DNA from 4 places in the Aeromonas sp. EU05-FHT14A05 genome. Region 1 is predicted to be linked to each of the others. Evidence: riboswitches for the same ligand, from Rfam matches in the RefSeq annotation. Region 1 holds a riboswitch; each other region holds the start of a gene.
What was found. A riboswitch is a leader RNA that binds a small molecule or an ion and turns the genes downstream of it on or off. The one in region 1 is predicted to bind cyclic di-GMP.
Positions count from the first base shown of each region.

Region 2: another riboswitch for cyclic di-GMP. It lies ahead of lafK (lateral flagellar response regulator transcription factor LafK); the one in region 1 lies ahead of AC3WR3_RS15585 (PKD domain-containing protein).
Region 3: another riboswitch for cyclic di-GMP. It lies ahead of gbpA (N-acetylglucosamine-binding protein GbpA); the one in region 1 lies ahead of AC3WR3_RS15585 (PKD domain-containing protein).
Region 4: another riboswitch for cyclic di-GMP. It lies ahead of AC3WR3_RS07210 (glycosyl hydrolase family 18 protein); the one in region 1 lies ahead of AC3WR3_RS15585 (PKD domain-containing protein).

Region 1 covers NZ_JBYTDH010000011.1:53,100-60,840, reverse strand. The annotation lists gene AC3WR3_RS15590 (glycosyl hydrolase family 18 protein) at 1-2,100, shown strand, start outside; cyclic di-GMP riboswitch class I at 2,429-2,514, shown strand; gene AC3WR3_RS15585 (PKD domain-containing protein) at 2,891-5,575, shown strand; gene AC3WR3_RS15580 (M66 family metalloprotease) at 5,764-7,741, shown strand, end outside.
Region 2 covers NZ_JBYTDH010000010.1:134,254-141,994, forward strand. The annotation lists gene lfiI (flagellar protein export ATPase FliI) at 1-250, opposite strand, end outside; gene lfiH (lateral flagellar assembly protein FliH) at 243-935, opposite strand; gene fliGL (lateral flagellar motor switch protein FliGL) at 948-1,976, opposite strand; gene fliFL (lateral flagellar M-ring protein FliFL) at 1,963-3,702, opposite strand; gene lfiE (lateral flagellar hook-basal body complex protein LfiE) at 3,721-4,047, opposite strand; gene lafK (lateral flagellar response regulator transcription factor LafK) at 4,059-5,321, opposite strand; cyclic di-GMP riboswitch class I at 5,574-5,661, opposite strand; gene lfhA (lateral flagellar biosynthesis protein LfhA) at 5,856-7,741, opposite strand, start outside.
Region 3 covers NZ_JBYTDH010000019.1:57,878-65,618, forward strand. The annotation lists gene AC3WR3_RS19720 (M3 family metallopeptidase) at 119-1,969, opposite strand; gene AC3WR3_RS19725 (methyl-accepting chemotaxis protein) at 2,263-3,948, shown strand; cyclic di-GMP riboswitch class I at 4,211-4,296, shown strand; gene gbpA (N-acetylglucosamine-binding protein GbpA) at 4,362-5,786, shown strand; gene AC3WR3_RS19735 (cytochrome b) at 5,887-6,417, shown strand; gene cbl (HTH-type transcriptional regulator Cbl) at 6,508-7,455, opposite strand; gene AC3WR3_RS19745 (sulfate/molybdate ABC transporter ATP-binding protein) at 7,572-7,741, opposite strand, start outside.
Region 4 covers NZ_JBYTDH010000004.1:6,362-14,102, reverse strand. The annotation lists gene AC3WR3_RS07225 (ExbD/TolR family protein) at 1-192, shown strand, start outside; gene AC3WR3_RS07220 (energy transducer TonB) at 209-844, shown strand; gene AC3WR3_RS07215 (tetratricopeptide repeat protein) at 856-2,091, shown strand; gene AC3WR3_RS07210 (glycosyl hydrolase family 18 protein) at 2,506-5,544, opposite strand; cyclic di-GMP riboswitch class I at 5,658-5,741, opposite strand; gene AC3WR3_RS07205 (ExeM/NucH family extracellular endonuclease) at 6,037-7,741, shown strand, end outside.

The DNA of each region.
Region 1 (7,741 bases):
TGGGGTGTCTACGGCCGCAAGTTCACCGTGGACAAGATCCCGGCCCAGAACCTGACTCACATCCTCTACGGCTTCACCCCCATCTGCGGCGGCAACGGCATCAACGACAGCCTCAAGGAGATCTCAGGCAGCTTCGAGGCGCTGCAGCGCTCCTGTGCCGGTCGTGAGGACTTCAAGGTCTCCATCCACGATCCCTGGGCGGCGATCCAGATGTCCCAGGGTAACCTCAGCGCCTGGGATGAACCCTACAAGGGCAACTTCGGCAACCTGATGGCCCTCAAGCAGGCCCACCCTGACCTCAAGATCCTGCCGTCGGTCGGGGGCTGGACCCTCTCCGACCCCTTCTACTTCCTGGGTGACAAGACCAAGCGTGACACCTTCGTCGCCTCGGTCAAAGAGTTCCTGCAGACCTGGAAATTCTTCGACGGGGTGGACATCGACTGGGAGTTCCCGGGTGGCCAGGGTGCCAACCCCAGCCTGGGCGGTCCGAACGATGGTGCCACCTATGTGGTGCTGATGCAGGAGCTGCGCGCCATGCTCGACGAGCTGGAAGCAGAGACCGGTCGCCAGTATGAGCTCACCTCGGCCATCAGCGCAGGCGGTGACAAGATTGCCAAGGTCGATTATCAGGCGGCCCAGCAGTACATGGACCACATCTTCCTGATGAGCTACGACTTCAGCGGCGCCTTCGACCTGCAGAATCTGGCCCACCAGACCAACCTCTTTGCCTCCAGCTGGGATCCGGCCACCAAGTACACCACCGACAAGGGCGTCAAGGCGCTGCTGGGTCAGGGGGTGACACCGGGCAAGATAGTGGTGGGGGCGGCCATGTATGGCCGTGGCTGGACCGGGGTGAAGAACTACCAGGCCGGCAATCCCTTCACCGGCACCGCGACCGGGCCGGTCAGCGGCACCTGGGAAAACGGCGTGGTGGATTATCGCGACATCGTCAACAACCGCATGGGCGCAGGCTGGGAGCTGGGCTATGACGAGTCGGCCGAGGCCCCCTATGTGTTCAAGGCCAGCAGCGGCGATCTCATCAGCTTCGACAACGACCGCTCGGTCAAGGCCAAGGGGCAGTACGTGCTGGCGAACCAGCTCGGCGGCCTGTTCGCCTGGGAGATAGACGCGGACAACGGCGACATCCTCAACGCCATGCACGAGGGGCTGGGCCACGGCGAGGGTACGCTGCCGCCGGTCAACAAGCCGCCGGTGGCCAATGCCGGCAGCGATCTGAGCGTCACAGGCCCGGCCGAGGTGACCCTCAACGGCAGCGCCTCCCACGATCCGGAAAGCGGTGCGCTGACCTACAGCTGGAAGCAGGTCTCCGGGCCCCAGGCCAGCCTGCTGGACGCCACCCTGGCCAAGGCCCGGGTGGTGCTGGACGCTGCCACTACCGACATCAATCTGGTGTTCGAGCTGACCGTGACCGACGATCACAACCTCAGTGCCAAGGATCAGGTGGTGGTGACCAACAAGGCGCCGCAGCCGAACCTGCCCCCCGTGGTCAGCGTACCGGCCAGTGCCACCGTCGAGTCCGGCAAGCAGGTGACCATCAAGGCCACGGCGTCCGATCCTAACGGTGATGCCCTGAGCTACCAGTGGAGCCTGCCAGCGGGGCTCACTGCCACCGGTCAGGACAGCGCGACCCTGGTGGTCACGGGCCCGAACGTCACCAGCGACACTCTCTATGACCTGAGTCTGGTGGTGACCGATGGGGCGCTGGATGCCAGTGCCGGCACCCGCCTGACCGTCAAGCCAGCCAGTACAGGCGGCGGCTGTGAGGCAACCGATCCTGATGCGGCCAACTGGCCGGCCTGGAGTGCCAGCACCGTCTACAACACCAATGACAAGGTGAGCCACAACCAGCTGGTGTGGCAGGCCAAGTACTGGACCCAGGGCAACGAGCCAAGCCAGAGCGCCGATCAGTGGAAACTGGTGAGCCAGGTGCAGCTCGGCTGGAATGCCGCAGTGGCCTACAACGCCGGTGATCTCACCAACCACAATGGTCGCAAGTGGAAGGCCCAGTACTGGACCAAGGGCGATGAGCCCGGCAAGGCCGCCGTCTGGGTGGATCAGGGGGCTGCCAGCTGCAACTGATGGTCATAAGGAGTGGGGTCTTGGCCCCACTCCTTTTTCCTGTGGCGTTTCGCGGGCTGACCTCGGCCTGGGGCGGATAAGTCGCCAGCCATGGCCATCGGCGTCAGTCTTTGCTAGAGAATTAATCATTTCACCCGAAGTTGAAAAAATATTTTCATCTTGAAAACGCTTTCAATGGAGTGAGTTGGATGGTTGACATCCGCTCTCACGCCGAGCTTAACCCTGCCTTCAGGGGCATTTCCTGATAGAACGCCCAGTCAGGATCCCGCTCTGCCATTTGCAGTGACTGCGGCTATGGAGAATAATCGCGGCGCACTACTGATTAATTTGTGTATAAGGGCAAACCGGCTGAAAGGCCGGGACGCAAAGCTTCCGGTCTAAGGATCCATGATCTAGGACAGCGGGGCCGCCACAGGTCGTATCGATCCTCTGCCAAGGGGAGATCTTGCACCATCTGCTGGTTACGTCGTCCTTATCGTATTGACTAATAACGAAAAAGGATTATTCGCCATGCAAAGTCCACCCCTCCTTACTGTCGACCTGTCTGGTTGGCGCCCTGCTTGCCTCCCCCCTTCGTGTCGCCGCGCCTGGCACACCCCGCCTCGGCTGGGGTGAAACCAACTTCGCCGTCACCGGGCTCAGCCCGCCGGCTCACGCCCTGCCGCTCAAGGTGAGCGCGGTCAGTGGCGGCGGGAGAAGAGGGTCGAACCCTGTGCTCATGTCAACGCAACAACAACGACGCCCCTGCCACCGACGCAGGCGCCAAAAATAGGGACATCACGGAATGCAGATGAAAAAAAACAAGGTAAATCTGGCGATGCAGGGGGGCATGCTCGCCCTGCTGGCCGCAGGGGCGGTGCCGCAGGCGCTAGCCCAGCAGAACTCCCTCACCGGGGAGTGGCGCAAGGATCAGATCAAGCCAAGGCTCTACAGCCAGGAGGCCTGGGTCGACGGTTTCGCCTTGCAACTGCCGCTCGGGGCGGCCTTCGCCCCCCGGATAACGGCCTGGGACGAAAATGATGGGGATCTCAGCGGCCGCATCAAACAGCTCAGCGGTGTGAACACCCAGCAGGTCGGCAGCTATCTGGCAAAATACGAGGTGCGGGATAACGGCCTGCCCGAGATGGGGGGCTATCAGGGGGTTGGTGCAAGCACCACAACCTTTTCATTGCCCGTCACCGTCTATGATCCCGCCGTGGCCGTGCCGAGTGAGCTCAACAAGCTGGGTAGCCTCTGGCAGGAGAGCCCCGCCACTACAGGTCTCTTGCGTTTTCTCCCTGGCCAGAGCCTGAGCCGAACGATCCGTATCGCCTCAACCGGGCACCCCCTGACTGGGGACGAGCTGGAGATCACGACCTTCAAGGTGCAGGAGGGGGTCTGGGGCGGCAGCAACCGTCAGTTCAGCCTGCGCCTCACCGACATCGAGAGCGGCGAGTCTGCCTATGAAGGCAGCGTCCTGCTCGCAGCGGGTAAACAGTTGACCCTGCCAGCCCCCATCAAGGTGCGGGCCGATCGGGATTACGAATTCATCCTGACCTATCTGACCGGTCAGTACGAACAGGGTTTCCGCACCAACGAGGAGGGGGAACTCTGGTTGCTGGCAGATGGGCAGCAGACGCTCGAAGCGAACCCCTATGCCCAGGTGCTGCCCGACCCTGCCAACCAGCTGGCCTTCGATCCCGGTTTCAACTCTGCCCTGAAACAGAAACTGCTTAGCAGTCAGGGCGAGTCGGAGGCGCTGCTGATCGCCAAGGTGCCGGGTCCGCAACCGGTGGCGCTCAGTTATCGCATCGCCAACCCCGAACTGGCCAGTCTGCAACTGGTACCGGGAGCGACCCAGGATCGGCTGGTGCTGCAGGGGCTGGCAGAGGGCGAGACCACCCTCGAAATCCTGGCCGATGATCGGCAGGTGGATCAGGTACGACTGTTTGTTACCGCCCCCAAGACGGTCAGCCTCTCCTACAGCTACATCGCCTTCCCCGGCGAGCGTCAGAGCCATCTGTGGGACGACGGTGGCATCATCATGGCGGACATGAGCCGACGTTTTGCCCCCTACAACATCCGCCTCAGCTGGGTGGACAACGGCATCTTGGTGCACGAATGGGACAAGAATGGCGATGGCCAGGCCTACGAACCCAGTACTGTGGAGCTGACGGCGCCGCTGCGGGAGGGCTGGATCCCGAACGCGGAACAGGTCTTCTCCAACATCTATGTGCTGCGCGGCTACAAGGATGACAGCAGGACATGCAGCTACCAGGGGAATGGTCTCTCTGTCGGTATGGGAGCCACAGATGGTGCGCCGCGCGCTGGCTATCGATACGCCTGCCCCGGCAACGTCACCGTCCATGGGCAGTCGTTGACCCTGGCCCATGAGCTGGGCCACAACCTGGGGCTGTCGCACACGGGAGACGAGCCTTACCGGATGAGCAACATCATGACGGGAGGGCGGTTTGAGGGGGTCTTCTTCGGTTACCAGTGGCGCATCATGCACCAGACCCTTGAGGCGAGAATAGCGGCCGGTGATGCGGGGGTCAGCGAGGCGAGTGGCGAGCCGGAGTCGCCTCCGCCAGCTACCAACCAGCCCCCCCTGGCCAATGCCGGTGGCGATATGCGTACCACGGGCCCGGCCGAGCTGGTGCTCGACGGTGCCGCCTCCCGGGATCCGGAGAACGGTGCCCTGCGCTACCAATGGCGCCAGGTCGGCGGTCCGCAGACCTCCCTGAGGGATGCGGAGCAGGCACGAGCCAGGCTGAGTCTGGGCACGGTCGCCCAAGATACCCAGCTGACGTTCGAGCTGACCGTCACCGATGAGCAGGGGCTGGCGGGCGTGGACCGCGTGGTGGTGACCCACCAGGCACCACCGCCCAACCAGCCACCCGTGCTGACCGCGCTGGCTCCCGCCTCGGTGCAGTCGGGCATGCAGGTGAGCTTCACCGCCAGCGCCACCGACCCCGATGGGGATGCGCTCAGCTACCAGTGGACCGTACCGGCCGGTCTGACCGCCAGCGGCCAGAGCAGCAAGACCCTGGTGGTGACAGGCCCCAACGTGGTGGCCAGCACGGATTACGATCTGACTGTCACCGTGACCGATGGCGCCCAGGATGCCCAGGGCCAGACCCGGCTCACCGTCACCCCGGCAAGCGGTGGTGAATGCAGTGCCACCGATCCGGACGCGGCCTACTGGCCAGCCTGGAGCGCCAGCACCGTCTACAACACCGATACCAAAGTGAGCCACCACCAGCTGGTCTGGCAGGCCAGGTACTGGACTCAGGGCAACGAGCCGAGCCAGACGGCGGATCAGTGGAAGCTGGTGAGCCAGGTGCAGCTCGGCTGGCATGCCGCCGTGGCCTACAGCGCCGGTGAGCTCGCCAACCACAAGGGACGCAAGTGGCAGGCCCGCTACTGGACCAAGGGCAACGAGCCCGGCAAGCACGATGTCTGGCTGGATCAGGGGGCCGCCAGCTGCAACCTATGACCATCAGGAATGGGGCCCTGGGGCCCCATTCCTTTTTTCATTCCTGTTTCAGCCTGCGGTGATGCCGCCGTGCGGCAACCAGAACCGAGGCTCAGGTCGGGTGGTAGGACCTGGCCCCCGACGCCCATTTTGTAATGATTCCTGCAACAGGGCATGTGGACATGCCCACCACAACGAGAACCATAACAATGACAAAAACACAGTTAGCCAGCCTCATCATGGCCGCTCTGGCGAGCGGCCCCCTGTTGGCTGCCGTTCAGGCTCCCACCTCCTTGCCCTTCAATACCCAGCCACCGACCAACGATCTGCAAGGATCCCTGGCGGCGCAGGTTCAATTCGCCCAGAGCCAGATCCTGCCGGCCCATGTCGCCGAAGGGGACAGCCAGCCCAGGCTGACCGCCTTGCGCAAGAGCCTGCTGCTGGTCAGGCCGCTGCAAGCCGAGACCGGCGTGCCCATGACGGTGACGGCGCGAGATGGCGCCGGGCAGGCCCTCGGGACGCTTAGCTTCAACCCGCCCGAGCAGTTGCCGAAGACGGCCTATTACCTCGATGGTTCGCCGGAAGAGGGGGTCGACTTCACCCCGGCGGCGGGAACCACAAATGTCATCAGCAGCAGTGCCGAGCTGGCCCGGCTGGATGATGCCACGGCGAGCTTGCTGCGGGATCGCCTGGGACAGCATGCCCTGGTGGAGGTGAAGACCGCCGATGGCCGATGGGTCAGGGATATCTATCTGCCGGAGGGAGCCGCCCTGGAAGGCAAGATGGTGCGCGCGAGTTCCAATGCCGGTTACAACTCGACGGTGCGCTACAGCGGCCGCCAGGTGACGCTCTCCCGCGGTCAGACCCTGCAGTTCAAGTTCGTCGGGGGTCAGTGGATCCGTGACGGGGAGCTCGAGAACAATGGCATCCGCTATGCGACCGACGCCTGGAGCGTGGTGCTGCCGGCGGAGTGGATCCGGCCAGGCCTGAGTCTGCAGTTCAATCAGGGAAGCCTCGGCGGCGAGCTGACGGATCTCGCCATCGGTGCCCCGAGCGAGCTGCTCATCCACACCATAGACCTTGGCATGCTGACCACCCCCCGGGATCAGTTTGCCTTCGCCAGGGATCCCGAAGCCCATCGCGAGTACTTCCAGACGGTGCCGACCAGCCGGCTGATCGTCAGCCAGTATGCTCCCCTGTCGCTGCCGGAGGTGATGCTGCCAAACGGCACCCTGCTCAACGACTTCGATCCCGGTCAGGGGGGTTGGCACGAGGGCACCATGCGCCAGCGCATCGGCAAGGAGCTGATCTCCCACGGGATAGACAATGCGAACTACGGCATCAACAGCACGGCCGGCGAGGGGGAGAGCAGCCATCCCTATGTGGTGGCCCAGCTGGCGGCCCATAACAGCCGTGGCAAGTACGCCAACGGCATCCAGGTGCACGGCGGGTCGGGCGGGGGCGGCATAGTCACTCTCGACAGCTCCCTTGGCAACGAGTTCAGCCACGAGGTGGGCCACAACTATGGCCTAGGCCACTATGTCGGCGGCTTCCAGGGCTCGGTGCACCGCAGCGCCGAGGCGGTCAATTCGAGCTGGGGCTGGGACGGGGATCGCAATCGCTTCATTCCCAACTTCGGCGCCAGCCGCAGCGGCCAGAGCGCCTGCCTCGACGGTCAGTGCCAGCCGCCTTTCGAGGGCCACCCGTTCGGTTTCGATGCCATGGCGGGTGGCTCGCCCTTCTCCGGCTTCAACCGCTTCACCCTCTACACCCCGAACTCGGCCGCCATCATCCAGCGCTTCCTCGAGAGCAAGGCGGTGTTCGATGCCGCTTCCCCGACCGGATTCAGCAAGTGGGATGCCGCCACCGCCACCATGGTGCCCTACCAGCACAGGGTGGAGCAGCTGGAGCAGATAAATGCGCCCATCAAGGATCTGGGCGAGGCGACGCTGGCGGCCCTGCTGGCGGAGTATGATCTGGTCAAGGTAGCCATGTGGGACGGCAACTGGACGCGCAACATCCAGGCGCCCCCTGCCGCCGCCGGGAATGCGGGGCGCATCCTGACCGTGGAGCACGGTGCCGGCTACAACAGCATCCTCTTCATCAACGGCCAGCAGATCACCGTCTCCCGCGGTTTCAAGAAGAGCTACACCTCGGACGGCAGCCGCTGGCACCAAGGGCCTGTGG
Region 2 (7,741 bases), on a different contig from region 1:
CATAGAGGCCGCTCATGGGTTGCAGGGGCATCAGATAGGATATGTCGCGGTTGAAGCCGACCACCTCGGCCAGCAGGGCGTCACCCGTTGCCGTTTCCACCCGGCAGCGCTGTCCCATCACCAGTTGGCAGCCCACCACTTCCAGGGTCAGCCCGGTGACGCGCACCAGGCGGCCATAACGACGAAAGCCCGGGATCTCGTCCAGGCTGTCCAGCGCCGAGGTCAGCGCCTGCTGCAATGCCTCATGCATCCCGAGGCAGTTCCAGGGTCTGGTTGAGCTGCTCGATGCAACGACCGAGCCGCTCCCCCGTGTTGATCTCTATCACCGCAGCCCGGGTCTCGATCCGGGCGTCACCGACCCCCAGGGCCCCATCCACCTGCAGCGGCCACTTCTCGCAGCGGGTCACCCCCTGCTCGGCCAGGCGCTGTCTGTCCCCCTCATTGAGGTAGATCACCAGATCTTCCGACTCGCTCGGCAGGGTCGCCATGGCCTGTTCGACCTGCTGGAGCACCTGTTGCGGGTTGAGGGTGAACTCGGCCTGGATCACCCGCTTGGCCACCTGGGCGACCAGCTGGGCGATCAACGCCTTCTGCTCCAGCATCCGGGCCCGGGTCAGGGACTCCCACTGCAGTTGCAGCTTGGCAAAGGGGACCATGGCCTGATCGAAGGAGGCACGTCCCTCGGCCAGCCCCTGGGCCAGGCCGCGCACCTGTCCCTGTTGCAGGCCCTTGGCCTCCCCCTCAATCAGGCCGCTGGTCAGCCCCTGCTGGTAGCCGGCCTGATACCCTTCGGCCTGCCCCTGCTCCAGCCCCTGCTGATAGCCGTATTCGAACTCTTCCTGCTGGCTCCTGGCCTCTTCCCCGCTCTGTCCCAGTGCCGGGAAACGGTAGAGACGGGTGGCACCGGCCGCCAGTTTGCGAACATGCTGACTCATGCCTGTCTCCTGTTAGCTGACGGTGGCTTCTTCGAACAGCTGGAACTCGATCTCGCCCTGCTCCACCAGTTCCCGCACCAGTTGCATCACCTCTTCCCTGGCCTGCTCCACCTTGCGCAGGGAGACGCTGCCCTGATCCTGGATCTGGGCTTCCAGTGCCTGCGCCATCCGCTTCGGCATGGCACCCAGCACCACCTTGCGGAAACCGGCGTCGGTATTCTTCAGCGCCAGCGCCAGCAGCTCCGCTGGCAGCTCCTGCACCAGACGCTGCAGGGTGTCGTCGCTCTGGCGACGCAGGGCCATGAAGTCGAACATGTTCTTCTCGATCTCGAGGGCCATGTCGCCGTCGTGTTCCCGCAACAGAGAGAGCATCTGCTCCTTGTCGCCCTGATAGCGATTGAGGATGTCGGCCACCTGGCGCACCCCGTTCACCTTGGCGCCGGACTGGTCGGCCACATAGGCGAGACAGCGATCCAGGGTCAGCCTCAGCTCGGCCAGCACATGCTCGCTGACCGAGCTGAGGCTGGCGACCCGCACCAGCAGATCGTCATGGACCGACCCCGGCAGGGCATCGAGTACCGCCGAGGCGGTCTGGGGCGGCAGGAAGGCGAGCAGCACCGCCTGCATCTGGGGGTGTTCGTTGCGAAAGAAGCGGGCCAAGACATCCGCGGGCACCCATTGCAGGCGCTGAATGTCCTGGCTCATCGCATCCCCGTAGAGACTGTCGAGCAGGCTGCGGGAGAGGCGCTGACCCAGCGCCAGATCCAGGGTCTGCTCCAGGTACTCACGAGACGCGCTGCCGATGCCGCTCTGCTCGCGATACTGGTTGAAGAACTGCTGCAGGGTCCACTTTGCCTCTATCGAGCTCACGCCGGAGAGGCCCGCCATCTTGGAGATGAGGCGCTGCACCTCGTCCCGCGACAGCTTCTGCATGACCTTGGCGGCCGCCTCTGTGCCCATGCTCAGCAGCAGGATGGCGGCCTTCTCGAGGTTGTCGATATCGATGTCGACCGCGCTCTGGTTCAGATTACCGTTGTTCATTGCCACTCACCCATTGTCTGACCACTTCCGCCACCCGGGCAGTGTCTTTATCCACCAGCAGTTGCAGGTGCTTGAGCTGTACCTCCAGCTCGGAGCCAGGCTCCGGCAGCGCCTCCAGATCCAGCGAGGAGAACTGGGGCTCCAGCTTGTATTCCGCCTGCTGCAGATTCTTGCCAACCGCGGTGCCGTCAGCCTCGTCATCCCCGTCACGGCGCATGGAGAGGCCTATGGTCGGTTCCTGCTCTTCATCCTGCTCCTGTTCCGGCTCGGCATCCGGATATTGCTGGGTGCGCACCAGGTGCTTCACCAGGGGGCGAATGCCGAAGAACACCAGGGTCAGCCCCAGCAGACCACCCACCAGGTAGCGCAGGGAGTCTTGCCAGTAAGGGGTCTCCAGCCAGCTCGACTCAGGTGGCGTCACCGGCACGGCGCCGGTGAAGTCGAACACCTGCAGGCTGATCTGATCGCCACGCACGCCGTCAAAGCCGACGGAGCGCTCCACCATCTGGCGGATCTGCTCCAGCTGCTCGGCGCTCCAGCCCCCCTTGGGGCTGCTCTGCTGATTGAGCAGTATGGAGACGTTCATCCGCTCCAGCCGTCCCTGCTGATAGCGGGTATGCACTATGGTGCGGCTGTTCTCGTACTGCTTGCTGACCTCCTGCCGTTCGGTGCGGGTGTCGTTCTTGGCAGGCTCCGGCGCCGCCGCATTCCCCTCGGCAGCCGCTTCTGTCTGGGGCGCCGTCTCGGGAGGACGGTTGGACAGGGCCCCCGGAATGCCGAGCGCCAGGGCATCTATGGTCTTGTCGGACTTGTTGGATTCCTTGGTCACCACACCGTTGGGATCCAGCTGCTGCTGGGTCTCTTCCACCGCGTTGAAGTTGACGTCAGCGGCGATCTGGACCCGGAAGTTGCCGGTGCCCAGCATGGGATGGAGCATGTCGCTGGCACGCTGGCGGATGTACTGCTCCAGCTTGCGCACGTATTCCATCTGCTGGACGCTCTGCTTGCCGAATCCCGCCTTGTCGCCAAGCTCGGCACTCAGCAATTGGCCCGCCTGATCCACTATGGTCACGGCTCCGGGCTTCATGCCCGAGATGCTGCCTGCCACCAGGTTGGCGATGGCCTCGACCTGACCCGGCTCCATGGACTGGCCGGGTTGCAGATCCAGCATCACGGAGGCGCTGGGTTTCTCTTCGTCACGGCCGACAAACAGAGTTCGCTTGGGGATGGCCAGATGCACCCGGGCACTGCGCACCGCATCCAGCGAGATGATGGTTCTGGCCAGCTCCCCTTCCAGGGCATGGCGGTAACGCGCCCCTTCCATGAACTCGCTGGTGCCAAGACCGGTGACTGTGTCCAGCCCCTCGAGGCCGGCCGGCATGGCCGCCCTGACCCCGCGCGCCGCCAGCGCCATGCGCACGTGGGCGAGCTGGCTCTCCGGCACCAGGATCTGGCCCGAGCTTTTCTCCAGCCGGAAGGGCACTTGCTCCTTCTCCAGCATCTCCATGATGTTGGCGGTGTCGTAGAGCTCCTGCTTGCCGTAGAGGGGCACATAGTTCTTGCTGGAGGTCCAGAGGATCACCACTATGGTGCCCGCCACTATGGCGGCAAGCAGCGCTATGGTCAGAATGGATTTGTTGTCCCGGGACAGGGTGCGCCAGTTGCGCATCCCTTCCTGTACCCGGGCGATCAGGGAGCCCGACGCCCCCGGCGAGGATGATACCAATTCAGTCATGACCTACCCTCAGAGCGGCATGCGCATGATGTCATCGAAGCCTGTCATCAGTTTGTTGCGCACCTGCATCAGGGCGGAAAAACTGAGACCTGCCTTCTGGCTGGCCACCATGGCCCCCACCAGATCGTCGCTCTGACCCGCGTCGACGGCGGTCATCAGTCTGGACGCGACATTCTGCTGTTCGTTGACCCGGCCGACGACGTCACGCATGGCGTCGCTGAACGAGACAACAGAGGCGTCGTTAGGCTCGATGGAAGGGGTGTGACTGGCGACGCGCTGCATTTCCTGCATCTGCTGCAGGAGCGTCACCTGTGATGACATGATCTCAATCTTCACTCGGTTATCCCTTAGTTTTGAATCTGCTGCTCGACATCGATGCCCTGCTCGCGCATGGCAGCCAGCTTGTATCTAAGTGCCCGGGTCGTCATCCCAAGGGCTTCGGCCGTACGAGTCCGGTGACCACGAAAACGGCGCAACGTCTCCAGGACGAATTGAAATTCGGCATGCCGTTTGGTCTCGCTGAGCCCCTCCGGGGCCGCAAGCGTCTGCGGTAACAGGTTGTCGGCTTCGACGGCATAATGGGGCAGCATCAAATCGACCGCCTGAATATGCAATCCGCGAGCCATAATTAGTGCCCGCTGGATCACGTTGTCCAGTTCGCGCACATTGCCCGGCCAGTCATAGGAGAGCAGCTGCTTGCAGGCGCTCTCGCTGAGGCGATACCCCTGCTGGGCGGCGTAGCGCTCGATGAAGTACTCCGCCAGCGGCAGTATGTCGTCCGGCCGCTCCCGCAGGGCGGGCCAGCTCATGGGCAGCACATCGAGCCGGTAGAAGAGGTCCTCGCGAAACTCCCCCTGCAACACCAGCTCCCTCAAGTCTCTGTTGCTGGCGGCGATGATCCGCACATCCAGCGCAATCACCTGATGGCTGCCCAGCCGCTCGACCTCTTTCTCCTGCAGCACCCGCAGCAGCTTGGCCTGCAATGCGAGCGGCAGTTCGGAGATCTCGTCGAGCAGCAGGGTACCCCCCTGGGCCAGCTCGAACTTGCCCTGCTGGCTGGCGGTCGCGCCGGTAAAGGCCCCCTTGCTGTGTCCGAACAGGATGGATTCGAGCATGGCTTCGGGGATGGCAGCACAGTTGATGGCCACGAAGGGCTTGCCCGCCCGACTGGACATCTCGTGGATGTAGCGGGCCAGCCGCTCCTTGCCCGTCCCCGACTCGCCGCCGATGAGGATGGTGGCCGAGGTCTTGGCAGCCCGCCTGGCAAGCTGCAAGACCTGCAGGCTCAGGGGCGAGGTGGCGATCAGGTTGGGAATGGCCTGACGCAGGCGCAGGGCTCCCCTCACCACATCGAGGATCTGGTGCTGGCTGAAAGGCTTGATGATGTAGTCGATGGCGCCGGCCCGCATGGCCTCCGCCGCCAGATAGGCCTGGTGCTCATTGACCAGGATGACGCAGTCGGTACCCGCCAGCTCCTGCACCATTGAGGGTCCGGCCTCGGTCATGACCGCCATGTCGAGCAGCACGAGATCCGCTGAATGGTGAGAGAGAAATTGCTTGGCCAGCGGGACAGAATTCAGGCAAGAAACGCGATAGCCTGCCTTCAACAATATTCCCTCAATATCGTCTCCATTTGATAACGAAGAGGAAACTAATAATAAATGTGCATGAGATTCAATACCGACAGGTATTGAATTTTCCTTGATAGATAAATCAGAAAACATATTAACCCGAACCTGTGATTGCACATGAATCAATCAACAGAACTGACGCTCAAAAAATAAAAACGCACCAGGACGGGGTAGCACCTCTTATTGAGCACTTACCCTATATCGGTATGAAAACAAGGCTGGAATCATGACCTTGGTAACCCCGCTATCATTAGCATCAATGCCGTTAGACCGGAGGCTTTGCGTCCTGACTTTTCAGTTCAGTTTGCCTTTATCATGCGACGACCCGTATTAGGATGGCATGGCTTGGTTGTCCTTAAGCCATGTGACACATCTGACTGTTTCTATTTTATTTTTTCACTGTCAGTCTGTGTCGCGTCAAAAGCCGTCACATCATAACGGCTTTATATGACAATTCAAGCAGATGTGCGGAATAGTCTCTTCCTGCCGGCATATGGGCGTGGCAATTCCACTTCAGCCCAGGGTGCCAATTACCTCGACCCGCAAATCTTCCGGGATCTCGTTATAAGAGAGTACTTTGAGACCCTTTGAAAAGGATCGGGCATAACGGGCGATCAACGGCCTGAGCTGGGGCATGACCACCAGCACGGGCGCATACCCCTGCTGCTGCAACTGCTCCTTCACCAGCGGCATGTTCTGCTGCAACTGTGCCAGCAATTGCGGGTCGACCGGGAAGCTGTCCAGCTGGATTTTTCCCTGCTGCTGGGACTGGTTCATTGCCGTCAGCAGAGTCTGCTCCAGCCGATCATCCAGGGTGAAGGCCGCCAGTATGTCGCGGGATCCGATCGCCTGCCTGACGATCTGGCGCTTTAGGGCGCAGCGCACGTCCGAGGCCAGCAGCACAGGGTCCTTGGTCAGCTCGCTCGCATCCAGCAAGGTGGTGGCTATGGTGCGGATATCGGTGAGGCTGATCTGCTCCTTGAGCAACTGACGGAAGACCCGCAGTTGCTGCATCTGGGTCAGGGCCAGATTGAGCTCTTCCGCCAGGCGGGGCGACTGGGTGGCCAGATACTGGCCCAGCTTGCCCACCTCGTCATGACCGAAGAGCCCATCGAGCTGCTCCCTGAGCAGCTTGCTGGCATGGGTAGCGATGACGGTGGCGGAGTCCACCACGGAGTAACCCAGGTTGAGCGCCTTGGCCTTGTTGTCCGGCGAGATCCAGACCGCGTTCATGCCATAGGCCGGATCCTGGGTCAGCTCGCCGTCCAGGGCCCCATAGGTCTCCCCGCTGCTGATGGCCATCAGCCGCTGGCAATCCACATTCCCCGTGGCCAGGGCGATGCCAGACAGCTTGATGCGATACTGGTCCGGTTGCAGTTGCAGGTTGTCCCGTACCCGGATCTCGGGCAGCAGGAAGCCATACTGCTCGGAGAGCGTCTTGCGAATACCGCGCACCCGGGCGAGCAGCTCGGCCCCCTTGTTTGCCTCGGCCAGCGGCACCAGCCGATAGCCCAGTTCGATGGCGACTGCATCCACCGGCGGCAGATCCTGCCAGTCCAGCCCCTGCGGCTCCGGCTGCACCATCTGCCTCGTCAACTCTTCGGCCGCATCCAGGGCAGGGTCCTTTGCCCGGCGCTGGCTGACGCTCCAGCCGGTCCAGGCCAGCACGGCGGCAAAGCTGAGGAAAGCCAGCATGGGCATGCCGGGCACCAGGCCCAGGATCAGCATGATGGTCGCCGCCGTATAGATGACCCGGGGGGAAGCCAGGATCTGCTGGCCGACCTGATCCGACATCTCTCCTTCGTCACTCACGCGAGTGACTATGATGGCCGCCGCGGTGGACATCAGCAGTGAGGGGATCTGGGCGACCAGACCATCACCTATGGTAAGCAGGGCATAGATGCGGAAGGCATCGGAAACCGGCAGCGAGTGCTGGAAGATACCTATGGCGAGCCCGCCCACCAGGTTGATGATCAGCACCAGCAGGCCGGCGATGGCATCGCCACGGACAAACTTGGAGGCCCCATCCATGGCGCCGTAGAAGTCCGCTTCCCTGGCGATCTCTTCCCGCCTTGCACGGGCCTGGTGCTGATCCAGGGTCCCGGCGTTGAGATCGGCATCTATGGCCATCTGCTTGCCCGGCATGGCATCCAGGGTGAAGCGGGCGGAGACTTCGGAGATCCGCTCCCCCCCCTTGGTGATCACCACGAAGTTGATGATCATCAGGATCACGAACACCACCAGACCCACCACATAGTTGCCACCGATCACCACTTCCCCGAAGGCCTGGATGACCTTGCCAGCAGCCTCGTTGCCCTCATGACCATGGAGCAGCACCACCCGGGTGGAGGCGACGTTGAGGGACAACCGCATCAGGGTGGCCACCAGCAGCACGGTCG
Region 3 (7,741 bases), on a different contig from region 1:
ACAGACGCATCTTGCGCCCCGCCCACAACCGCGGCAAAGATCTCGCCTCAGCTAACTTGCTTCCCGCTGAAATGAACAAGCCCTGCCGATGGGCAGGGCTTGCTGGTCGAGGCGCGCCTCACCGGGCGGCGGCGGGCTCGCCCTGATAATGCTGGCGGATCCAGGCCTCGAAGTCGGCCAGCATGCGGGTCTCCGACTCGAGGTTGTCGGCTATCAGCTCGGCGCCGTGCATCACCCGGATGTGGGCGTCGAGGGGCGTCCCCCCCCCTGCCGGCGGGCGCTGGCTCGCCGCCGTCATGCAGGCTGCGGCCGTCGCCCACGCCTGTGCCACGCTCTGGTTGCACGCCTCGGCCAGGGGAGCGGCGCTGAAGCCTTCCCCAGTGAGGCTGCGCAGCGTCTCATCGTGGGTCATGCCGTTGCCCGGCCCCCAGTAGTGGGCGGCCAGATCCGGCCCGATGCGCGGGTTGTCGGTGAGGTAGCCGTCGCGCGCCAGGAAGTAGGCTCGGGTCTGCTCCACCGCCATCAGCGCCAGCAGGTAGCCGTGATAGGCGCAGGCCGACTCCTGATTCAGCAGGTGCGGAATGGCCAGCAGCGGACGCGGACTCTCCACCCCCAGGATCTGGCGCTCCCAGCGGCGGGCCAGCGCCAGCACCGCCTCGGGAGTGCGCTCGCTCTCTGCCATGGCGTAGAGATCCCGCTCGAAGTAGGCCACCAGCGCTATCTGGCGCTCGTTGAAGGCCCGAAATGGCTGGCGCGCCTCTATCATCCCCTTGATGAGATCGTCGGGAATCGCCTCCCCCGCCGCGTTCCTGGCGTAGCCCTTGAGCCAGTCGGCGTCGTCCAGCAGGCTGTCGCAGAACATGGACTGGGTCTCGGCATAGGCCATGGAGGTGGGGGGAAACTCCTGGGAGAAGCAGGGGGCGTTGCCGGTGACGTTGGCAAAGTGCGCCGCATGGCCCCCCTCGTGGAACAGGGTGTTGAGGCCGCTCCAGCCGCTGCCCACCTGGGCCGGATCCGCCAGGCTGGTGAAGTTGACCACCGCCGGGACCCACTCCCCCTCCTGCCAGAAGCTCGGCACAGGACCATGGCAGAAGCCGTTCTCGTATTTTCCCTCCCGGGTCAGCAGATCCAGGGTCAGGGTGGCGCCGCGATACTGGATGCCGAGGCGGCGGAAGCTCTGGACCCAATCCTTCAGCGCCCGGGAGAAGGGCACATAGGGGTCGAGCTGGCGGGTCACGTCGCCGCTCACGCTGTAGCTCAGGTTGTGGGGCAGCAGGGCCGCCTCCCCCTTGGCGGCTTTCAGCTCCGCCAGGCTCTGGTGCACCCGCTGCTCGGTGCGGGCGATGAAGTCGTCGAGCACGGCGAACAGCTGCTCTGGGCTCATCTGCTCGTTCTTGTGCACCTTGTAGTCGAAGTAGTCCCGATAGCCCATGGCTCGGGCGAAGCGGTTGCGCAGGGCCACCACCTCGAGAAAGCCGTTGCCGACCACCCACTGCTCCAGGGTGTGGAACATGGCGAGCGCACTCTGGCGCACCGCCTCGTCGCTACTTGCGGCCAGCGCCGTGCTGGCGGCGGGCAGGCTGCCGGCCACTTGTTGGCCCTGCTCGTCCAGCAGGGTGAGCCTGAGCCCCTTGCGGCGGGCGAACAGATCCGCCTCGGCGGCCACCAGCTCGTCCATCAGGGCGGCGGCGGCCGGGTCTTCGATGACGTTGCATTCGAAGAAGGCTGTCCAGCCTCCCAGACCGCGCTTGAGCTCTTCTTCCTCGGCCTGGGCAAGCATCTCCCGCAGCACCGGCAGACGAGTAGGATCGGCGCAGAACGCCTTGTAGGCCTGCTCGGCGGCGGTGAAGCCGGCCTGATCGTCGCTGATGCCCATGTAGGTGGACCAGAAGAGATCCTCCTTGCGCCTGTGTACTCGCAGGTAGTCGGCGTTGAGCTGGTTCAAGTAATTCCTGGCAATGGAACTCATAAATTCCCTCTTGTTATGGGGCGGCCACGTGGGCGCCCACTCCTTTTTGGTGAAATGCCAACTCATTCACACTTCCTGCAAATAGAGCCGGCAAATGGTGCGCCGGGATGCGCCAGACCACGCTACCAAAAGCGAGGGTTTCTGTCTGCTGGCTATACTGGTTGCCAACACACTCAATTGGCAATCAACCATCACAACCTCTTGAAAGTTAAATAAATGTTAAACGCAAAACAATCAAGGCCAGCCAGCTGACTGGCCCTCACCAGATCCGCACGGGAAAGAAGGAAAAGACTATGTTCAAGCTCGGTGATATCGCCGTGAGTCGCAAACTGATGCTGCTGCTCTCGGTAGCGCTGGTCGGCTTCATCGCACTGCTGCTCATCTCCGCCAGTGCCCTGCATCGCAACCTGATGAGTGAGCGGGAAGCCAGATTGCAGGCGGTGCTGGATCTCGCCATGAGCCGGATCCAGACCCTGGCCGCCACCCTGCCCGCCCCAGAGGCCCAGGCACAAGCCAAGGCCATGCTCGACAGCATGCGCTTCGATGGGGACAACTATCTGTTCGTGCTGGACGAGGATCGCCGGGTGGTGGTGCACCCTGCCAAGCCCGAGCTGGTCGGCCAGCAGATGGGCGGGACACCCGCCGAATCCCACTGGCAGCGCATGGTGGATCTCGGCAAGGGCGGCCATCAGGGCCGCCTGGAGTACCAGTGGCTCTCCCCCTCCGGCGAGGCGGCCCAGAAGATGTCCCTGGTGGCCGGCTACCAGCCCTGGGGCTGGATCCTGGGCTCGGGCGTGCTGCTGCAGGACATAGAGGCCACCATCTGGTCCCAGTATGAGCTGATGGGAGGGGCCACCCTGCTGGTGATCCTGCTGATGGGGTGGCTTGGAGTGGCCATCAGCCGCTCCATCGTCAGGCCGCTCGCCGAGATCAAGGGGGCCATGGCCCAGGTGGCGGCCGGGGATCTGGTGGTGAGCATCCCGGTGCATGGCAAGGATGAGCTGGGGGCCGTCGCCACCAGCACCAATCAGGGGCTGGACGCCATTCGCCGCGCCCTGCTGGAAGCCAGCCAGGGGGCCCGCAACGTGGCGGATGCCGCCCTGCGCATCGCCGCCTCCGCCGAGCAGACCAACCAGGCGGTCAACAGCCAGCGGGATCAGCTGGCCCAGCTCGCCACCGCCATGAACGAGATGAGCGCCACCATCTCGGATGTGGCGGGCCACGCCGAGAACACCGCCCGCGACACCCGGGACGCCACCAGCGAGGCCGGGCTCGGCAACGAAGACGTCCACGCCAGCGTGCACGGCATCCAGGCGCTCGCCACCGAGGTGGAGCAGGCTACCCATCAGGTCAATCGACTCAAGGAGGGGGTGATGCAGATAGGGGAGGTGACCGCCGTCATCAGCGCCATCTCGGATCAGACCAATCTGCTGGCCCTCAACGCCGCCATAGAGGCGGCCCGGGCCGGCGAGCAGGGTCGCGGCTTCGCCGTGGTGGCCGACGAGGTGCGCCAGCTGGCCAGCCGCACCCGCCACTCCACCGAGGAGATCCAGAGCACCATCACCCAGTTGCAGCAGCGGGCGGTGACCGCCGCCAGCGCCATGGATGCCAGCCGCAAGCTGGCGGAGAGCAGCGTCGGCCAGTCCGAGAAGGCGGGGCAGGATCTCTCCCTCATCGTCAACCACATCCAGCACGTGAGCGACATGGCGACCCAGATAGCTACGGCGGCGGAGCAGCAGAGCATGGTGGCGGAAGACATGAACCGCAACGTCAACGGCATCAACGACTCGGCGCTCGAGATGTCCCAGGCCGCCTCCCAGCTGGCCCAGGAGAGCGAGCTGCTGGCCGGACTGTCGCGCAGCCTGGACGAGCGGCTGGCGGTGTTCAGGCTCGGCAATGGCCTCCCCCGGGATCTGGCGCCCGGTCAGGCCCCGCGCCCCTCGTCCACCCGCCGCCCAGACCAGTACCCGCACCACTGACCGTCTGACACAGTCCCATCCCCTGCCGGCCTCGCCGGCAGGGGATTTTTTCATTGATGAAAAATGTCGCGATTTTGCATCTTTTTACTGAGCTGGCGAAACAAAACCCAACTTGATGAATTAAATATAATTTTAAAAACAGAGTGTTAAGTGTTTGCTCTACTCCGATGAGGTCAAGCTGTAAAGATTTACACTTAATAATTTAATCAAAAGAAGCCATCATGGTGGCGCCGTCCTCAAGGGCGGCACCCTGACCCTTTATGTAGTCATTTGGCAAACTGGTTGAAAGGCCAGGACGCAAAGCCTCCGGTCTAAAGACATGTCGTCCAGGATAGCGGGGTTGCCACACCCAGGTGTGTCACGGGGAATTCCCCTGCCAACTTGACTGCCCACATCACCGAACAGAGGAATGTATGGCAGCAAAAATTCAACTCAATCATGTGGCCGCGGCGCTGGCGCTGCTGGCCAGCGGCGGCGTGCTCGCCCACGGTTACATCAGCCAGCCGGAAGGGCGCAACTATCTGTGCAAGACCGGCGGCAACAGCCAGTGTGGCGCCATTCAATGGGAGCCCCAGAGCCTGGAGGCGCCGTCCGGCTTCCCCGATGGCGGCCCCGCCGACGGCCAGATCGCCTCGGCCGGGCATCCGCAATTCGGTGAACTCGATGTCCAGACCAGCGATCGCTGGACCAAACGCCAGGTGCAGGCCGGGCCCTTCGCCATCGGCTGGACCTTCACCGCCAACCACGTGACCCGCAACTGGCGCTACTACCTCACCAAGCAGGAGTGGAACCCGAGCCAGCCCCTGACCAGGGACTCCTTCGATCTCAATCCGTTCTGCGTCATCGACGGGGGCATGGTGCAACCGCCCAAGCAGGTCACCCATCAGTGCACCCTGCCGGCGCGCACCGGCTACCAGGTCATCCTCGGGGTCTGGGAGGTGGGCGATACCGCCAACAGCTTCTACAACCTCATCGACGCCCAGTTCGATGGCGGCACCCAGCCGCCGCTGACCTGGAGCCAGGGCGGGACCATCTACCCCTCCACCGATCTGGTGGTCGGCGACAAGGCCAAGACCCGGGTATTCGACGCCAACGGCGAGCGCACCGATCTGCAGACAGTGCTGACCATAGGCTCCGCCGAGCAGGGTCAGAAGAACAACTGGGCCCACGATCTGGCCGCCAGGATCAACGCCGAGCAGAGCCAGATCCGCGCAGGCCAGCAGGGCACAGATGGTCAGTTCAACCCGGTCTACGGCCAGAACCCGGTCTACCTGAAGGCGGGCAGCAACCTGCAGCGGGTCGAGGTCCAGCTCGAGCAGCAGCAACCCCCGGTGGGCAACAGCATCAGCGTGAGCGGGCTGGAGAGCGAATACCTGCTCGACAACGGCAAGGTCACCCTCAACTTCACCGTCACGGCCGAGGGGGATCTCGCGGTCACCAACACCCTGTATGACCATGGCGGCGCCGCCAAGGGCCAGACCGGCGCCGACATCAAGGACAGCAGCCAGAGCTTCACCATGGCGGTCGGCGGTCTGAGCGCCGGCCACCACCAGCTGGTGATCGAGGGCAAGCCGAAGGCGGGCGGTGCCCCCCTGCAGCAGACCCTGGACCTGATGTTCAAGGATCCCGCCAGCGGCGGTGACTACCAGTACAGCTTCCCGGAGGGACTCAAATCCTATGCAGCAGGCACCAAGGTGCTGCAGCCGAAAGATGGCAAGATCTACCAGTGCAAGCCCTACCCCTACAGCGGCTGGTGCACTATCTGGACCAGCACGGCGACCCAGTATGAGCCCGGCGTGGGCACCAACTGGCAGGATGCCTGGACCCTGGTGAACTGATCCCCCGCAAGCAGAAGAGGCCCGAGCGGCCTCTTTTTTGTGCCTGTCATCCGGGCTCCCTGTGCCTCTCTGCACCCTGGGCCCCAGTCGGAAAAATCCCATGACGAAACACTACTATGACCCCCTGAGCCGCCTGCTGCACTGGCTGATGGCCGCCGTCATCCTCTACGCCACCCTGGCGGGCTACCTGATGCACCTGGTGATCGACAGCCACCCCAGGCTGTTTCAGTTTCTGTCGGTGCTGAACATGTCGATGGCGACCCTGATCACCCCGCTCTTCCTGCTGCGCTGGGGCTGGCGGCACTGGCGCGCGCCCCTGCCCGAAGATCAGACCCAGCCTCACCATCCCGCCGCCAGGCTGGCGCACGCCCTGCTCTACGGCCTGATGTTTGTGGTGCTGCTGAGCGGCTTCCTGATGCTGGAGCAGGGCTACTCCCTGTTCTGGCTCTACCCGGTCGCCAACCCGATCGGCTCACCGGAGATCAACGCCTTCTTCTTTGGCGTCCATCGCCTCGGCTGCCTGGCGCTGGCTGCGCTGGTCCTGCTGCACGTGGCCGCCGCCCTCTACCATCACAGGATCAAGGGGGATCGCACCCTGTATCGCATGCTGGGTCCCCAGAGCGAGCGCTAACCAATGAACGAGGCTCTGGGCCTGGCTGAAGCCTCGATTAAGCAAGCAGGGAGCCAAGGGCTCCCTGCTTTCTCAGACCATGCGCCCCATTCAGATCTGGTAATCGAGCAGGGGCTCGTTGCTCATGGCCCTGGCCTGGATCTCCGCCAGCGCCAGCTCGGGGTTGCAGAGCTGGATGAACTGCCAGGTGAAGTTGTGCTGGAACTGCCCCTGCTTGAGGCCGATCCAGGCGGTGTGCGGCGCAAACAGCCGGCTACCGTCGAGCTGCACCAGCCCCTTGTCCCGCTGGGGATCGAACGCCATGTCCGCCAGTATGCCCACCCCCATCTCCAGCTCGACATAGGTCTTGATGACGTCGGAGTCCTGGGCGGTCAGCAGGATCTGCGGATGTATCCCCGCCTCGGTGAAGGCCTCATCCACCCGCACCCGCCCCGTCAGGCCCGCCTGATAGGTCACTATGGGCCAATGGGCCAGGGCCGCCAGGGTGAGTTCCCGCTCGGCGGTGAGGGGGTGCTGCTCCGGCACCACTATGTTGTGGTGCCAGCGGTAGTAGGGAAACGCGACCACGCCTTCGCTCTTGTCGAGCTGCTCGCTGCTGATGCCGATGTCCACTTCGCCGGTCTGCACCAGCCGCACTATCTCCTCCGGGCTGCCCTGGCGCAGCTCCAGCTGCACCAGGGGGAACTGCTCGCGAAACGCCTTCACCACACGGGGCAGGGCATAGCGCGCCTGGGTGTGAGTGGTCGCTACCAGCAGCCGCCCCGAATCCCGGTTGGCGAAGGTGCTGGCCAGTTTGCGGATATTGTCGGCGTCCCCCAGGATGCGCTCGGCGATCACCAGCAGCTCCTTGCCCGGCTCCGTCATGCCGAGCAGCCGCTTGCCGTAACGGATGAAGAGCGCGAGCCCCAGCTCCTCCTCCAGCTCGCGGATATGGCGGCTGACCCCGGACTGGGAGGTAAAGAGGGCATTGGCCACCTCGGTCAGGTTGTAATCCCGCCGCGCCGCTTCCCGGATAATGCGTAATTGCTGAAAATTCACCTCATCGCCTCCTGCGCTGAGTGGCGGTGGATGCTGCCACCGCCCTCTTGTTATTGGGTGGCCGGATCAGAGTCCGGCTGCAAGCCTGAAAAGAGTCTCGTCTTGGGCGCTCGCCCTCAAATCTGGTAGTCGGGATAGAGCTGCGCATGTCGGGCCACCAGACGCACCCCCTGGCCGGGGGCGAAGGCACGGGCGGCCTCCTTGCTCAGCTCGGCCTCGTAGTGAGCCCCCCTGGTCTCGCCATCCCCGCGCAACTCCACCCGGATCCGCGGCCCCATGGGCATCA
Region 4 (7,741 bases), on a different contig from region 1:
GTCGACAAACGGGTCGTCGAAGTGGGCGCCGTGCGTGCCAACATCGAGCGGCTGCGGGCGGAGAACCCGGAGAGCGCCGTGGTGATCCAGGCCGATACCGAGTCCCGTTCCGGGCTGGTGGTCCAGGTCATGGATCAGATCCGCATGGCCGGTGTCCAGAACATCTCCATCGCGGCGAGCAAGAGCAGCTGATGCCGGAGCGAGCACCATGAGATACCTGATAGCGATAGCTGTCTCCTGTGTGGTGGTGTTCTTCCTGTTTCTGGGAATGAACAAGCTCATCACACCGGATCACCGGGAGCTGACGGAGAGAGAAGACGTCACCATGACCGACTTCATTCGCCTCAAGCCCCAGGAGACCCTGCAAGAGAAACAACGGGAACTGCCCAAACCGCCGCCCCCGAACCGCCCGCCGCCCCCACCCGAGATGGAGGTGGCGAGCACGGACAGGCCCAAGATGGACAGTGCCCCCATGGACATGCCCAAGCTCGACATCCCGGTCAACATCGGCGGCGGCAACGCCCTGGGTGCCTACAGCACCGGCGGCGGCGGTGGCGGCATGGGCGGCAACAACGGCGCCATGCCCATGGCGACCTTCGAGCCCATGATGCCCCGCAAGGCGGCGCTGGCCGGTCTCGCCTCCGGCAAGGTACTGGTGGAGTTCACCGTCACCGAGCGCGGCACCGTCAGCAACATCCGGATCGTCAAGGAAGAGCCCCGCAGCTACGACCTCGGCAAGGAGGCGCGCAAGACCATTGCCAAGTGGACCTTCAAGCCGGCCATGGTGGACGGCAAGCCCCAGGCAAGCCGCATGCAGCAAGAGATCGAGTTCGCGGTCAACTAAGGAAGGTGGCGATGAAAAAGTTACATACCCTGATCCTCGCCCCGGTGGCCATGGCGGTACTGCTCAGTACCGCCGGCTGGGCCGCCGAGCAGCCCGCCCTGTCTGATCGCGCCTACCGCGCGGTCAACAAGGCCCAGGCGTTGATCACCGAGAAGAAATACGGCGAGGCCAATGCCAAGCTGCAGGAGGCGCTGTCCGGCGCAGGCGAGCGGGTCTACGACAAGGGGGTCATTTTGCAGACCCTGGGCTTCGTGGCCGCCCAGCAGGAGAAATACAGCCAAGCGACCAGATACTTCGCCGATGCCATCGCCACCGGCGGCCTGCCGCAGCCGGTGGCCCAGCAGGTGCGCTACAACCTGGCCCAGCTCTATATGGCGGAGGGGAACTTCAAGGGCTCCATCAGCACCATGAAGGAGTGGTTTGCGAACCTCGGCAAGGAGGAGAAGCCAACCCCGCACGCCTACATCACCCTGGCCAACGCCCATGTGCAGCTCAAGCAGTACCGGGAGGCCATACCGGCGGTGGATCAGGCGATCAAGCTCTCCGCGGGCAAGGCGCCGGAGTCCTGGTATCTGCTGAAGATGGCGGCCCACTACGAGCTGAAACAGTACAAGCCGGCCACCGAGGTGCTGACCGCCCTGGTGGACAAGTACCCGGAGAAGAAGAAGTACTGGACCCAGCTCTCGGCCATGCACATGCAGGCGGGCAACGATGCCAAGGCCCTGGCGGCGCTGGAAGGCGCCTACAACCTCGGCATGCTGACCGAGGCGGCCGAGTTGCAGCGGCTCGCCAACTACCTGGCCTTCGCCGGCATTCCCCACCGCGCCGCCCGCGTGATGGAGAAGGCGATGAAGGAGGGGACCATCGAGAGCAGCGCGGCCAACTACAAGACGCTGGCCAACTACTGGCATCAGGCCAAGGAGCTGGATCCGGCCATCGACACCCTGGCCAAGTCCTATCAGCTGGCCCCCAGTGCAGAGCTGCAGCTGAAGATGGCGCGCATGATGATCCAGAGCAAACGCTACAAGGATCTGGTCGCCCTGGCCGCCAAGCCCGCCGCCAATGCCAGCGGCGAGCAGCGGGCGGATCTGAAGTTCCTGACCGGGGTCGCCTACTTCGAGCAGCAGAAACCCAAGGAGGCGCTCAGCGCCTTCACCCAGGCCGCCCAGAATGGCAACGTCAGTGGTCGCGCCTCCCCCTGGATCAGCTTCCTGAAGGAGCAACAGGGCGGCGCCGTCACTCAATAAACCGGCACGCCATGGGCAAGCATCCGCCCATGGCGACTGCCCATCCACAAGGGGGTCAGCCCCGCAGCTTGCCTGGTGGCAATTGGCCGCTCTTCGGAGCGGTCTTTTTTATGGTCCCCTCCCCCGATTGTCACGAGATCCCTTCCTTGTATGAGGCGCAAAAAAATCCGGAGCCTGGGCTCCGGATTGGGTCATTGGGTTGACGCGGGGTAAGCCCCTCAACCGATTATCAGTAGTTGCACACCCGCTTCAGCAGCCGGGACAACTCAGTAGTTGCACACCAGCTTCCAGCTGCCATCGCCCGCTCTGAGTTCGCTGCTGGTACAGCATCCGGGACAACTCAATAGTTGCACACCAGCTTCCAGCTGCCATCGCCCGCTCTGAGCTCGCTGCTGGTACAGCAGCCGGGACAACTCAGTAGTTGCACACCAGCTTCCAGCTGCCATCGCCCGCCTTGGGCTCGCTGCTGGTCCACCAGTTGGCCTGCCACACCGCCTTGCCGTTGGTCATGCGGTCGTTGCCATTGGCGTGATCCCCGCGTGGCCAGGTCGGATAGGCATTGTAGTCCGCCGGGTTGACGTTCTGGCTGGCACAGGTGGTGCCACCGCTGCCGCCGTCACCACCGCCACTGCTGCCCAGCACCGCCTCGGCCAGGGCCGGGAAGTCGGACTTCAGGCCTATGGTCTGGCTGCCGGCAATCAGGCGCATGCCGCTCGGCACGCCGGCGGCCGGCAGGTAGTAGGTCATGGCCACTTCCACCTCGGTGCCCGGCGCCCAGGCCTTCCAGGCCGGCAGCGTCAGGGCCACCTTGTGGAAGTCCTTCTCATTGGCGATGCCGTCGGAGTTCTGGTTGCCGCCGCTCTCCACCACTTTCAACCCCATGCCGCTCTGGTCGGTGATGGTGTCGGAGGTGGAGGTGGGCATCAGGAACTCGATGCGGGTGCCGCCCGGTATGGTCTGGGTCGACTTGTTGGTGAGCTTGAGGGTCGGGTTAATCGGGTAGTTGGAGTCCCCTTCCTTGAAGCCGGAGAGGCTCACGCCGATGTCGAGCTGGGCGGCCGGGGCCGGCAGATCGTTCTGCTTCAGGGCCGCCTTGTCGGCCTTGCTGAACTTCTCGTAGGCGAGGCTGGTGAGGGTGCTGCCCATCACGTACTCGTTCTTCGCGGCGTCGAAGTCATAGTCCCCCGCCATCTCCCAGAACATGACGCCCCCCAGACCCCGCTTGACTATGTAGTCGAGCTTGTGACCCATGGACTCTTCATCTTCGGTGGAGAGGAACACCTTCTTCTGCTCGTTCCACAGCCAGGGCGCGTGGGCCTTGTCGTCGTAGTAACGCACATACTGGCCTTGCATCACGTGGGCCGGGTTGTTGGGATCCAGACCCCAGGCCTGGCCGTAGCTCGGCAATGTGGTGATGCCGAGGCTGGCCGCGTGCTCCAGGTTCTTGGCATGCCACATGGGCACGGCGCCACCGCCTATCTCCTTGCCGTTCTTGTCCAGATCATGCCAGATGTTGTCGATGCCCACCGCCCCATTGCCGCAGGGGATGGTGCTGCCACCTGTGCCCGGCTGGCAATCGCTCTGGCTCGGCAGCGCCGCCTTGCCCCCCAGGCCGTGGGTGCCACCGGTGACCCCCTGCCAGCCACGGGTGTAGTAAGGCACCCCTATGTTGATCTTGCCCGCCGCCAGGGCGCCGCGGAAGTAGTGGGCCGCCCAGGCGGAGTTGAGGTAGCCGATGCCGCCAAACTGGGCCTGGGTGTAGACACCCCACTGGGACAGCTCGGGATCCGCCTTGTTGTCGAACAGGGCGGCGTTGTGGCCGACGAAGTGGTTCCAGGCGCCGTGGAAGTCATAGGTCATCAGGTTGACGTAGTCGAGGTACTGAGTGACCTGGAAGTTTTCCATGCCACGCAGCAGGTAGGCCGAGGCCGGTGAGGCGATGGTCAGCATGTACTTGCGACCGTCCTCGGTCCCGGCGCTGTCGAGCTTGTTGCGCAGGGTCTTCATCAGCACTTCATAGTTCGCAAACAGCTTGCCGCGACACTGGTTGGAGAGCGGGAAGTCGTTGGGGTTGCCCGCATCCTTCATGGAGGTGGGGTACTCGTAGTCGATGTCCACCCCATCGAAGCCGTACTGGCGGATGAAGCCCACCGCCGAGTCGGCGAAGGCGTTGATGCCGGCGGTGTTGACCGAGCAGTCACCCTTGGTGGTGGCGGCGTAGAAGCCGCGAGTATCGGCCCAGCCCCCCACGGAGATGAGGGTCTTCACGTCCGGGTACTGCTTCTTGTACTTGGACAGCAGGTTGAAGTGGCCCTGATAGGCGAACTCGGGATCCATCTCGGCGCCCGGCACCCCGTTCCAGGTCAGCTTGGTGGCGGCGTCATCCACCTTGATGGTGTGGCTCTGCTCGTCCACCGCCGCGAAGGCGTAGTTGATGTGGGTGATCTTGTCCCAGGGGATGTCGCCCACCAGGTAGGCTGGCAGGCCGTTCTTGCCGGTGCGCCAGGAGGTGAAGTAACCGATGACGCGGCGGCCATGGTCATCCCCCATGCACTCGCTGCCGTCGGCGCGGTAGATCTGGCGCACGTCGCAGGAGAGGTTGCCGCCGGTGGGGGGCAGGGCCGCCTCTTCCACCTGGACATCCACCTGGGCCGACTCGCCAGAGAGATTTGCCTTGTCGGTCGCCACCAGCTTGAGGCCGGTCAGCCCCTTGTTCTGGGGCGTCCAGCTCAGTTGCCAGGGGGCGCTGCTGTCCTCGCCCACCTTCTGGCCATTCACGAAGAGCTCGACCTTGGCGACGTCGTCATTGGCGTCGGTGACATTGCCGCTCACGGTGAGGGCGCGGCCCAGGGTCACCCTGGCCCCGGCGGCGGGGCTGGCGATACTCACCCTGGGGGCCTCGGGCGCCACCACGGCGGCGACCAGGAAGCTCGAATCCGCCTCGCTCAGCACCTTGCCGTCTTTATCCAGCGCCCGGGCCTTGAGGGTGTGATTGCCCACGCCGGCGGCAGACCAGCTGGCACTCCAGGGGGAGGCCGTGGCCGTGGCGACCAGGGTGCCGTCGATCAGGTATTCCACCCGGGCGAGCGCCGTGACCGGGCCGCTCAGGGTCACCGCCAGGGCCAGGCTGGCCCCTTCGCTGACGCTGCTGCCCACGGCGGGGGAGCCGATGGCGACCACCAGGGCCGGCGGCGGCACCTCGCCGCCAAAGAGTTTCCAGGCATCGGCCCAGACGGCGCCGACACCGGGTTCGTAGTGGTAGGGCGACGCGCCGCACCAGCCGGAGTAAGGGAATTCCTTGCATTCATAGAGGGCGCCTGCGTTGCTGACGATGTCGCCAGCCTTGTAGGCGGTGCCGGCCTGATAGGCGGGGTAGGCGGCCTGCGCCCAGGCAGGGACGGCCGCAAGGGCGACCAGCATGGCGAGCCTGCTGGGCCTCAAGATCTGTTGCATATTGTTATCATCCTTGTTTTGTCTTGGCTTTTAAGACCGGGAAAAGCGCAATCGCAACAGGGAACAAGGGAGCGACAACAGGCCATGGACGGGCCACAAACCCTCAAGTCACCCTGGGTAACCCCGCTGTCTGGCCCGCTTGGGGCAGATCGGAGGCTTTGCGTCCCGGCATCACTGCCGGTTTGCCCTTTGCCTGGGTTCCGTGAGGAACGGCTCGAGTATAGGAAGCAAGTGGCAACCGCTCAATCTTTATTCTCTAAGGAAAATATGTGAATGCCGGCCGGCTCACACTTCCCCTCAATCGGCCAACTAACTATTAAGTCATTAATATCAATCTGTTAGCCACGTCAAAAAAACGGGCTCAGCCTCTTTTGTCTCCCCATAATGTGCGTTGCCTCACTGGTCAGAGCTGCCAGAAATGTGACAATGCGCGCCCTTGGCCAAAGCGCCAAGGCTATGGAAACACTGGCAAAAATAAAAAAAGGAATACCCATGAAAGGAAGACCTACCCTGCTGTCCCTGGCCGTGGGGCTCGCCCTCGCGTCCCCGTCTCTCCATGCCGCCGGCTTCAGTTGCCCGGCCGACAGCGCCCTCACCCCCATCCCCGCCATCCAGGGCAGCGGCGACAAGAGCCCGCTCGTCCCGGGCGATCTGTTTGAAAGCCCCGGGACTGTCAAGGTCAAGGCCCTGGTCTCCGCCCTCGGCGAGAGCCTGAACAGAGGCTTCTACCTGCAGGATCTGCAGGGGGACGGCAACCCCGAGACGTCGGACGGCATCTTCGTCAACCTCAATGACAAGCAGTTCGCCAGCAAGTACCCGGGCATCCAGCCGGGCGCCCTAGTCTGCCTGGAGGCCAGGGTCGAGGAGTTCTACGGCCACACCCAGCTCAAGCCACTGGTTGACGGCAGCGCCCCGCGCCTGGCGGTGTTGGCCCAGGGCGAGGCACCGGCCGCCACGGCGCTGCGGGTGCTGGAAGGGGAGACCCTGGCCCGGGCCCTGGAGCGCCACGAGGGGATGCGGGTGCGCCTCGACGAGGACAGCGCGCTCAAGATAAGCCGCAACTTCAGCTACGACTACGCCGCCAAGCGCAACAACCTGGTGCTCGCCCACGGCGCCCCGCTGATGAAGCCGACCCAGCTCCATGTGGCGGGCAGCCCAGAGGCCGTGGCGCTGGCCGAGGCCAACGCAGGCAACCGCGTCTTCCTCGAGTCGGACTTCAAGGCCGCCAACGGCAAGCTCCCCTGGCTGCCAGCCTGGGAGCCGGAGCAGGGCTATCTGCGCATCGGCGATGCCCCGCTCAACCTGGAGGCCATGGTGGGCTACAGCTATGACGAATACCGGCTGATCGTGCCCAAGGATCAGCGCATCACGGCGGGGGATCTGCTGCGCACCGACGAGAACGACCGCCAGGGCGCACCGGCCCGGGCTCATGGCAGCGACCTGCGGATCGGCAGCTTCAACGTGCTCAACTACTTCACCAGCCACTCCAGCGTGGGGGGCGCCCTCAACGTGCTCTGCGCGGATCAGGCGGATGCGGACAGCGCCAAGGGCTGCAACCGCGGCGCCAAGAGCCTGGAGGAGTTCCAGTTGCAACGCGCCAAGATAGTCAACGCCATCGCCGAGATGGACGCCGATCTGCTCGGCCTGATGGAGATGGAGAACAACGGCTTCGACGAGCACGCCGCCCTCCACGATCTGGTGCAGAGCCTCAACGCCCGCCAGAAAGAGGCGAGCAAGCACTACGCCTTCGTCACCCTGCCCAAGGCCCTGCTCACCGAGGAGCGCTTCTTCGGCGGCGACGCCATCATGGTGGCCATGATCTATCGCCCCGCCCTGCTCACCCCGAGCGGGGATGCCGAGGTTATCCGACTGCCTGAGCAGCGCTACACCACGGGCGGCGTCGCCAGGAGCGCCGGTCAGCGGGACTCCCTGGTGCAGCGCTTCACCGTGGCGGGCAGCGACGCCCCCCTGACCCTGGTGGTCAACCACCTGAAATCCAAGGGATCGGGCTGCTACGAGAACGGGGATGGCAAGACGGAGCCTGCGGATCTGCAGGGCAAGTGCACCGAGTTTCGGGTGAGCGCCTCCAGGGTACTGGGGGAGGCGGTGAGCAAGATGCCGGGCCAGGTGCTGCTGGTGGGGGACTTCAACTCCTACGCCAAGGAGGATCCCATCCGGGTGCTGACCGACTATGCGC